3 regions of the Bacillus sp. 41-22 genome follow, and region 1 is predicted to be linked to each of the others. Evidence: riboswitches for the same ligand, from Rfam matches in the RefSeq annotation. Region 1 holds a riboswitch; each other region holds the start of a gene.
The links. A riboswitch is a leader RNA that binds a small molecule or an ion and turns the genes downstream of it on or off. The one in region 1 is predicted to bind S-adenosylmethionine.
Positions count from the first base shown of each region.

Region 1 (3,282 bases):
TTGCCTCTTTCATGCTTCTTACATATTGTAAGGAGCATTTTTTATTGTCAAAAAATAGATTCAATATATGTCCGTTATTATATGAATTTATTTGTATAATAGTAGGTGAGAACTATTTTCAAGAGGGAGGTGTATAGTTAATGAAGTTAGTTATTCCGAAGCAACATGGAGCATGGGCGATGCTTGTCATACCATTTCTATTAAGTGTATTACTTGGTAAACCTACTTTTTATCATATCCCATTGTTTTTAGCCTGGTTCTTTATCTATCTAGCTACTTATCCATTTCTCATGTACATAAGGCAAAGACGAAAAAAAGAATTTCTACACGCTGCAATTATTTATTTTATCATTGCATTTGTATTTGGGATGATTTCTTTATTATATGAATGGCGAATTCTTTTATTCGCAGTATTAATGATTCCATTGTTTATTGTAAATATGTATTACGCTCGTCAAAAAAATGAACGAGCATTACTAAATGATGTTTGTGCGATTATAGTGTTTTGTATAGGTGGTTTAATCAGTTATTATTTCTCCGTGAAATTCATAGATAAAACAGCATTATTCATTGCGCTTATTTCATTTCTATATTTTTTAGGAAGTACGTTTTATGTAAAAACGATGATTCGTGAAAAAAATAATCCGAAGTATCGTTTTATATCTTGGGGATACCATATTGTATTAACGGTAATTGTATTTGCTATAAATCCATGGTGTTCACTCATATTTGTACCAAGTGTAATTCGGGCCATTATGTTGTATGGCAAAAAGATTTCTATATTAAAAGTAGGGATTTTAGAAATTGTTAATTCTGTATATTTTTTAATAATAACGGTAATAATGATGAAGTATGCCATTTGAAAAAAACTTCCCATCTTTTGATGGGAAGTTTTCATTCTTGTTCTAAAATGTGAACGGTGTAATCGCAACGTTGAAGAGCTTGCTCTACAGCGTAAAGGGATTGTTCAATACGTGCGCGATTAAAATCTTCTTCAACAGTTTGTAATGCATCTTCTAAACAATGTTTCGCTTCTTGTAAGGAATGAAAAGAATCTTGTACGTATCCACGAGCATTCTTTTTCAAAGTAGTAGCCTCCTTTTGTACATCTTTTTGTAGTATGAACAATAAAGAAGAAAATATAATTTTTTATATTTATTTGACAATTATAATAAAATTACGTATAGTTAAATTTAAAGTGAATATTTTCTTATCCAGAGAGGTGGAGGGACTGGCCCGATGAAACCCAGCAACCGCGATGCAGGTGCTAATTCCAGCAGAACATATTTGTTCTGGGAGATAAGACGAAGATATACGTAACTTCTTCTTATCGGAGAGGTTTTTTTGTTGCAAAAAAACCGATTACGAAAACATATAATAAGAAGAAAGGGGTTGCGAAGTACTGTGACACTCGAAAAATACGTAAAACTGCGTAGTACAGTTTATGAATATATGATAGAGCAAGATAAGCCAATATCATTGTTAGATATTCAAGAACATATCGTTTCGCATCATGAAGGAAAATTCACTAAAAAAATGTTACATCAATTTTATTTATCAAGACTATTAGATGAACTCAAACTGGATGGGAAAATTACTTTAGCTGATGATGAATATCGCTATGCTGAAAAAGGGGTATTTTATAAGGCGGGAAAAGGGAGCTGAGCTCTCTTTTTTTTGAAGTATGTAGAGTAAAAGACTGCTAAAGCAGCCTGATACAAGGGAATGGTGTTGAGTGTGTAGTGTCAAAGATTGAATGTGCCTGAAAGAGGCACTTCATATCGGCTGCAAATGAAAAGAGACACCTCCGCCGAATAGGTGTCAGTCGTTTTGTCACGTAGACTCGCTACTTGACAGTTATTAGAATAACATGCAGGATTTTGGAAGTCAAAAGGGAATTAGAGGAAGAGGTGTTGTGATGTATGCATACTTATTAAAAGATATAATGAAATGGATTCCAAAGTACATTATAGATAGAGGATATGAATATTATGAAGAGGGACATGTAGAAGATGTTGAAATACACGACAAGAAAGTATTTGCTTTCGTTACTGGAAATGCAGGGAATTATGAAGTGATTATTGATCTTGAAGATTTTGCAGAAAGTAGCTGCGAGTGTCCTTATGAAAATTATTGTAAACATATGGCGGCAGTTGTGTATGAAATTCAAGGTACTGGTGAGAGTACAGTTAAAGAGCAATTGAAAGGTTTAGAAAAAGAAGAGCTACTAACAGTATTAAATCGTTTGTTACAAAGTTCGAAAAATGTGCAAATTGTAGAGAAGATGTTAAAGAAGGGGAAACTTTAACTAAAGAGGGAGTTGTTTTGTAGTGAACGTACTAATTATATACGCTCATCCTAATCCTTCAAGCTTTAATGGGGCAATTTTAGAGCATGTGCAAAAAGGACTTGAGGAAACAAATCATTCTGTTACGCTACTTGATTTATATAAAGAACAATTTGATCCAGTGCTTGTATTTAATGGAGAGAAGAAAAGACGTGATTTACTAAATGAAGAAGAGACGAAGCGATATAGAGAATTAGTGCAGAAAGCGGATATTCTTCTTTTCATATATCCGATATGGTGGTGGAGCATGCCTGCTATTTTAAAAGGATTTATCGATCGTATTTTTATAGCTGGATTTGCTTATAAATATGAAGGAGCTTTACCGAAAGGGTTATTGAAAGGAAAGAAGGCGTGGGTTATTAATACGTTAGACTCACCGTTATGGTACGTGTCCCTATTATATTGATCAGCGGATTGGATTATGATGAAAAGAGGGGTTTTACGTTTTTGTGGTATTCGCGATATAAAACGTTCTACTTTTCAATCTGTGAAAACGAGTAAAGTAACGAAGCGTGAAAAATGGCTGTTACAAATAGAAGAAGCGGCTCGTACATTATGAATGAAATCGATCGTATTATAAAGTGTTGCAATTATGATGACGAACTTTTGCGTACGTATATTAATTGTTTAGTCCAATTGAAGAAATACAGTGAAACGTTTCAACAAATTCAAATACAATTAAGAAATGATTATTTAATAAGAGGGATTTGTGAAAGAGAAGTTGATGAGGTGATAAAGGGAAGTAAAGAATATGAAACATATTTTCTTCCTAAAGTATTGCAGTGGAATTTCCTTAAGAACAATCCTCATATGATTGAAAAAGTATGTGAAGATTTGTTTACATATGAAGCATTAAATCATGCAGAGGTAGAGTGGAGAAAGGTAATAAGCTGTATAGATAATGAATGATTTATTATATAAAAAAGCTAGTATAA
Region 1 is NZ_CP084035.1:3,153,189-3,156,470, reverse strand. Features, by position in the region: gene LCF45_RS16130 (YwiC-like family protein) at 141-863, shown strand; gene LCF45_RS16125 (hypothetical protein) at 895-1,086, opposite strand; SAM riboswitch class I at 1,208-1,306, shown strand; gene LCF45_RS16120 (hypothetical protein) at 1,345-1,665, shown strand; gene LCF45_RS16115 (SWIM zinc finger family protein) at 1,871-2,308, shown strand; partial or broken gene LCF45_RS16110 (NAD(P)H-dependent oxidoreductase) at 2,331-2,906, shown strand; gene LCF45_RS16105 (hypothetical protein) at 2,903-3,256, shown strand.

Region 2 (3,282 bases), 2.4 Mb from region 1:
TTACACCGACGCGAACTACTTTCTCTTTCGCTCCTGCACCTGTGTCTCCACCTGAGCAGCCGCTTAATGCTGTAATTCCTACGATCGCTGATAATGCAAATGCTAAAATTTTCTTCATTTTCTTTTCCCCTCTTCCTTTTTATGATCTGCGTAAAAAGACTTTCGCAAAGTAGTTCCCTAAATTTTGAGCCACCTGTACAAGAATAATAAGTAAAACGACCGTTACAAACATAACTGACGTATCAAAGCGTTGATAACCATATGTCATTGCTAAGTCACCAAGACCGCCACCACCGACAAGTCCTGCGACTGCAGAAAATTCAATTAAACCGACCGTCATAAACGTGACACCTAGGATCAATGGTGCTAAAGCTTCTGGTACGAGGATTTCAAAAACAATTCTAAGTGGTGAAGCGCCCATTGCTTGTGCTGCTTCAATTACTCCTTTCGGAACAGAAACAAGATTGGTTTCAACCATTCTAGCAATACCAATTGATGCAACTAACGTCATTGGGAAGATTGCTGCAGCCGTTCCAATCGTCGTTCCAATAACACTTCTTGTTAGTGGGCTTAAAGCTACTAAAAAGATAATGAATGGAACCGGACGAATTGTATTAATTATGATATTAAGAATAGAAAAGACCCATTTATTTTCTAAAAAATTTCCTTTTCTCGTTACATACAACAGTAAACCTAGAGGTATACCGAGAATTGTAGCAAATATAAGGGTTACAATTACCATTAAGAGGGTATCCCCCGTCGCATCTAATATGCGAGGCCAAAATATACTCCAATCAACTCGCATGAGCTTCTACCTCCTTCAGCTGCACTTGCAGTCTTAGATGTTGTAATGCTTTTTGAATTTCTTTCTGTTCACCTTGTAGTTCTACAAGAAGATTTCCAAATAGCACATTTTGGAGTTCAATAATATTTCCATAAAGAACATTTACATCGACGTTATAGTTTTTCGCAATATATGATAGTACAGGCTGCCCTGTCTCTTCCCCAGTAAAAGTCAGGCGATAAATCTGACCTCCGTTTTGAATTTTCGCTAGAACACTTTCTGGTAAGTGATCATTAATAACAGAGCGTACAAAATTTTGAGTTGTCTTTGTTTTTGGTTGTGTGAAAACGTCAAACAGTTTTCCTTCTTCAATTACTTTTCCTTTTTCCATAACGGCTACACGGTGACAAATTTCTTTCACAACGTGCATTTCATGTGTAATAAGTAGAATCGTTAAATTGTACTCTCTATTTACTTTCTTTAATAAATTTAAGATTTCTGTTGTTGTTTCCGGATCTAAAGCTGATGTTGCCTCATCACATATGAGAATATCGGGTGATGTCGCAAGTGCTCTTGCAATCCCAACACGCTGCTTTTGCCCACCTGATAACTGTTCTGGATAATAGTTCGCTTTATCTTCTAAACCAACAAATTTTAGTAGTTCATTCACTCTTTCTTTTATCTCATTCTTTGGCAATTTCGCTAACCTTAATGGATAAGCAATGTTCCCAAACACCGTTCTTGAATTAAATAGATTGAAACTTTGGAAAATCATCCCAATTCTTTGTCTTAGTGTCCGCAATTCTTTCGCCGATAATGATGTAATATCTTTATCATCTATTGAAATTGTTCCTGCAGTTGGTCTTTCTAACATATTTACTAAACGTAATAGCGTACTCTTTCCAGCACCACTAAATCCGATAATGCCAAAAATTTCGCCCTTTTCAACTGACAGCGTTACATCCTCAACCGCATGAACAGATTGCCCACCTGATTCATATACTTTACTTACATTGTTAAAAGAAATCATTTTCTTCCCTCCTATATGCTGTAAAACTTGAAGTAGAGCTTTCGAGGTAAAATAAAAAGTGCTCTCCTCCTTATCAGTAATAAAAGATAAGAAGGAGAGCACTTTTATATGTACTCATTCACATCTTCTCATCTTCCAAGCCTTTATAGGCTTGCTGGAGTTAGCACGGTATTAAAAAAACCCGTTGCTGAGGTATCGTAGGGCCAGTCCCTCCACCTCTCTGGATAAGAGTGTATCGATTTAATTGTCGTTTAATTAAGTCTTATTATAGAACTCAGAATAATGAGAGTCAATACATTTTTCGGAAAAATATTAATTATTTCTCTATTTAAATTTTTAAATAAGAAGTAACAATACAATAGTGATTTTTAAAGTTATGTAAAATCCTTCTCACTCATACTTTTAAAAAGGAGAATCTTCTCTATTCATTGAATAACATTATTTGAATATGAAATCGGAGGAAGATAGATATATGAAAACAGCTCTTTTGCTCGTCGACATTCAAAATGATTATTTTCCAAGCGGAATGATGGAATTACGTAATCCAGTAGAAGCAAGTGAATATGCTAGTCAGCTACTACAACATTTTAGAATAAGAAACGAACCTATTTTTCATATCCAACATGTAGCTATAAAAGATAGCGCTACTTTTTTCCTACCCAATACAGAAGGTGTCCATATTCACGAAAATGTCCGTCCACTTAGAGAGGAAACCGTTATCCTTAAACATTATCCAAATAGCTTCCGAGAAACTGATCTTCTAGAACAATTACAACGTTCAGGAATTGAGCACGTCGTAATATGCGGGATGATGACCCATATGTGTATTGATGCTACAGTAAGAGCTGCTTTTGATTTTGGTCTTCACTGTACCGTAATACACGATGCTTGTGCTACAAAAGATCTTTCATTTAAGAATGCTACTATACCAGCTGTTTATATTCATAATACAATTTTGGCGAGTTTAAATGGAGTATACGCAAATATAATGAGTACAGAAGAGTTTTTAGCGACCTAAAAAAAACACTCCTTTCAGTTAGCAAAGCCGAAAGGAGTGTTCTCTTGTCTAACCATAGATTTTCTTTCAAATTGTATTATACAGGAAATCCTCAAAATGAATACTAAAAAATATGACTAATAAGTCAATTTTTCTCGCTGTTTTGTTTCTATTTTCATGTTTATCCCGATATTAACAAGGTTTAACTAATCCAAAAGAAAAAATAGTAATATTTAGAAACCTTTCTTGATTGAAATTAACTAGCTTCTATTATAGAGAGTTTCTCAAAAAGAAAAGATCTTCACAGTCTGTGAAGATCTTTTCTACTATTTCTTATAAAGTTTCAGAAGTAGTTTTTGCTTGCATGTGAAGCGCTAAGTAATCAGGGCCACCAGCTTTAGAGTCTGTACCAGACATGTTAAAGCCACCGAATGGTTGGTAACCTACGATTGCACCAGTACATCCACGGTT
Region 2 is NZ_CP084035.1:339,790-343,071, reverse strand. Features, by position in the region: gene LCF45_RS01850 (MetQ/NlpA family ABC transporter substrate-binding protein) at 1-118, opposite strand, end outside; gene LCF45_RS01845 (methionine ABC transporter permease) at 140-805, opposite strand; gene LCF45_RS01840 (methionine ABC transporter ATP-binding protein) at 795-1,814, opposite strand; SAM riboswitch class I at 1,940-2,045, opposite strand; gene LCF45_RS01835 (cysteine hydrolase family protein) at 2,287-2,832, shown strand; gene pruA (L-glutamate gamma-semialdehyde dehydrogenase) at 3,145-3,282, opposite strand, start outside.
Region 2: it holds a riboswitch for S-adenosylmethionine, as region 1 does, so the genes downstream of both, LCF45_RS01840 (methionine ABC transporter ATP-binding protein) here and LCF45_RS16120 (hypothetical protein) in region 1, are expected to answer to the same signal.

Region 3 (3,282 bases), 2.5 Mb from region 1:
AATGATATATCGTTGCTTTTGGATCAAAATTCTTTTCACTCTTTTGCTGAAGCTGCTCTGGAAAGTTAGAGTTTTTCGAATAAAAAATTGGTGATCGAATCCACTCAAGTAAAGCTGGATTTGACTTCGCGAATAGTTGCAATGCCTTTTTAATATCCCAACCACTTATGTCTAAATCATCACTAATTGGATATTCGATTACATCACGCTTATCATGGATTGATAAATACCATTCTACAGGGTGTATATAAACAAACCTAACATCATAATCACTATCTTTCGATGGAAACCCCCACGCCCGACTCCCTGATTCCACAGCGAATAAAATTTTCACACCATTCTCTTTTTCAATTCGCTCTAGTTCTAATTCAATTTTCTCTCTCATTTCATACCATCTCCATTTTTTGATTATTTCCCTGGGAATTCGACAAATATACGACTAATTTTACTATATACCAAAACAGCTGTCAGACAATTTCTGACAGCTCAATAAAGCACTTATTTTTTCTTTTCAATTACAGTAGCAGTAATTCGTTCAAACTCTTTTTGAATTTCCTCTTTATATGCATCCACTTTTGAAAAATCCATAGCAGCAATATAAATTCGTTCTAATTTATCACGAACTGATTTTGCTTTTGCTAAGAAAGACATTGCCTCATTCATTTTTGCTTTATATTGAATGGAAACGTCACGAATTTCTGTAGCATACTTCTCATCCGTCCCTGGTTTAACAATAAGAGTATACATATCTATAATCTCATCACCTTCGCGACTTGGAAAATATTCATGTGGTGCGGTACTATCAAAAATTGCAAATCCTAATTCTCTTACGATAACCATATCAAGACTATTCGGGTCAAACCCGCAATGATATACTTCAACGTCAAAACCTTTTTCTTCTGCTGCCTTCGATAACTTTTTAAGCATTGTTGATTTTCCAGAACCCGGGCGTCCTTTTATAAAATAACGATGTGGTAATCCTTCTGTTAAATTAGGAACAAAATCAACTGCTCCTTTCGGTGTAGCAGCTCCTAAAAAACGATGTTTCACAATCGATTGTTCTCCCTTTTTATCTGCAAATAATTTCTGAATTAGCTGTTCTGTTAGTTCATTTGCTTTATTAAAATCAATGTTATTAATATATATTTTCTCCCACTCATCATGTATAACTAACGCCTCTTTAAAACATCCGTAAGCAGATTTGAAAGCCTTGCCCGCTTCTAATACAAACCGTTCAATTTCTAACTTCTGCTTTCTTAATTTATCTGAGTCCCAAGCAACTCCTAAATTTATATACTCTTCAATAACTCCTGGCATTTTCGGCTCAATAACATGCGGTGATGTTCCATCAACAATTCCTACTTTTAATTTCGGAATAATCACCCCATCAACTGACTTATTATCAGAAGAACAATGCAAAAGTTCAATATCATATCCTTTTTCAACCCATTCACGCCCTATTGCCTTTATTAAAGAAGATTTTCCCGTTCCTGGGCCTCCCTTTAAAATAAACAACCTGCCTAGCCCCTTCAAATTCTCTTCGTATAAGCTGTGAAATCCTCTAGCTGTATTTCCACCGGCATAATAATTTAATACATTCCCTGTCACTGCACTCACTCCTTCGCAACAGTCTACTTACATAAGCTACAATATGCGAGCAACTTTATTTGGGTGAACACCTAATTTGTATTGCACGAAAAAAGGAAATGAATTACAATTTAAATATCACAAATATTGCGAATTTAAAACCGAATAAACCTTTATCAAGAGAGGCAGAGGGACCGGTCCTTCGAAGCCCAGCAACCTCAGTTTATGCAAACTGAATAGGTGCTAATTCCTGCAAAATGCATTGCATTTTGGAAGATAAAACTCAACTAGTATGTAAAGCTCATCTTTCTTGATTATGAAGGATGGGCTTTTTATTATTTGAAAAAAATATATTGGAGGTATGTAAAATGAAAGTAATTGATCTATCACAAACGTTTGAAAATAATATGTCTCAATTTCCTGGAACACCAAAAATCCAACTAGAAGCCATTACAAGCGTTGAAGAAACAGGTTATCAAGTTACGAATTTTCATTCTGTCGTTCATGTTGGTACGCATTGTGATGCGCCTGCTCATTTCATTTCAGGCGCAACCACTATTGATCAATTACCCCTAAATCAATTTGTAGGCGAAGCTGTTCTTATCGATGTGACTCATGTTCAAGAGCGAAAATTACCTAAGGAAGTATTACATACTGTCGACATAAAAGAAGGCGATATTGTCATTTTCCATTCCAATCTATCTAATAAATGGAATACCGAAGCTTATGAGAAAGAAGCGTTTTATCTTTCCGAAGAATTAGCTGAAGAACTAGTTCAATTAAAAGTAAAATCTGTCGGTTTAGATTTTATTTCTCCTGATGAGGTAACGACAGAAACATCACCGATTCATCACATACTGTTAGGAAATAATATTTACTTAATTGAAAACTTAACAAACTTAGATGCCATTAAAGCGAAACGATTCTTTTTCTCAGCAGCACCTTTAAAAATTAAAAATAGTGACGGTGCTTTCGCAAGGGCATTCGCTGTTATTTTTTAAACATGGTCTACAAAAAAAGCAAAGATCACTTTTGACCTTTGCTTTTATATTTTTTATTTAAGTTAAAAAAGAATTGCTCCACCCTTGGGCGTATCCAAGCTAAATAATCTTTATCTTTCTTCTTTGTACAAGCTATCTCTTCTCCATCTACCATTTCGACAAGTTCTAGCTCTAACAGTTGCCTCGTAAATGCTACCATATTTACTTCTTCTGCTGGATATTCTTCTTTTAATTTCTCCTCAATTTCTCCCAATAAAAAACCGTCACGCATCATTGCTAGTGCATCAATCCAAAGTGGCGGCATTTCATATGTCTCTCCTGTAATCGTATCTTTTACAATATAGTTCTTTTGCTCTTTTCGAAATTGAATCGTGTGTAAACATACAGTCGAATTTAATGTTAATTCCATCATACCACCCCTTTCATCATATCCGCATAGAAAAAAGGATGCGCGTGCACCCCTTCTTTTCTTTTCATAACACTACTGAACCGTTACATGAGCTAAAAGCTCTATGTCGATATTTTCCTCCATTATAAACGAAGTTTTTTATAAAAAAAACCCTTCTTGAAACATTTTATAAAATGTTTATATTTACACAACAAGAACACTTTTCTGAAAAGTAATTTCGTCTAATGCACTACACTGTTGGTAAATAAATTTCCACTTTCGTTCCTATCCCCATACTACTTTCAA
Region 3 is NZ_CP084035.1:392,435-395,716, reverse strand. Features, by position in the region: gene LCF45_RS02095 (nucleotidyltransferase domain-containing protein) at 1-385, opposite strand, end outside; gene LCF45_RS02090 (PRK06851 family protein) at 499-1,608, opposite strand; SAM riboswitch class I at 1,758-1,870, shown strand; gene LCF45_RS02085 (cyclase family protein) at 1,956-2,588, shown strand; gene LCF45_RS02080 (hypothetical protein) at 2,614-2,997, opposite strand; gene LCF45_RS02075 (ATP-binding protein) at 3,227-3,282, opposite strand, start outside.
Region 3: it holds a riboswitch for S-adenosylmethionine, as region 1 does, so the genes downstream of both, LCF45_RS02085 (cyclase family protein) here and LCF45_RS16120 (hypothetical protein) in region 1, are expected to answer to the same signal.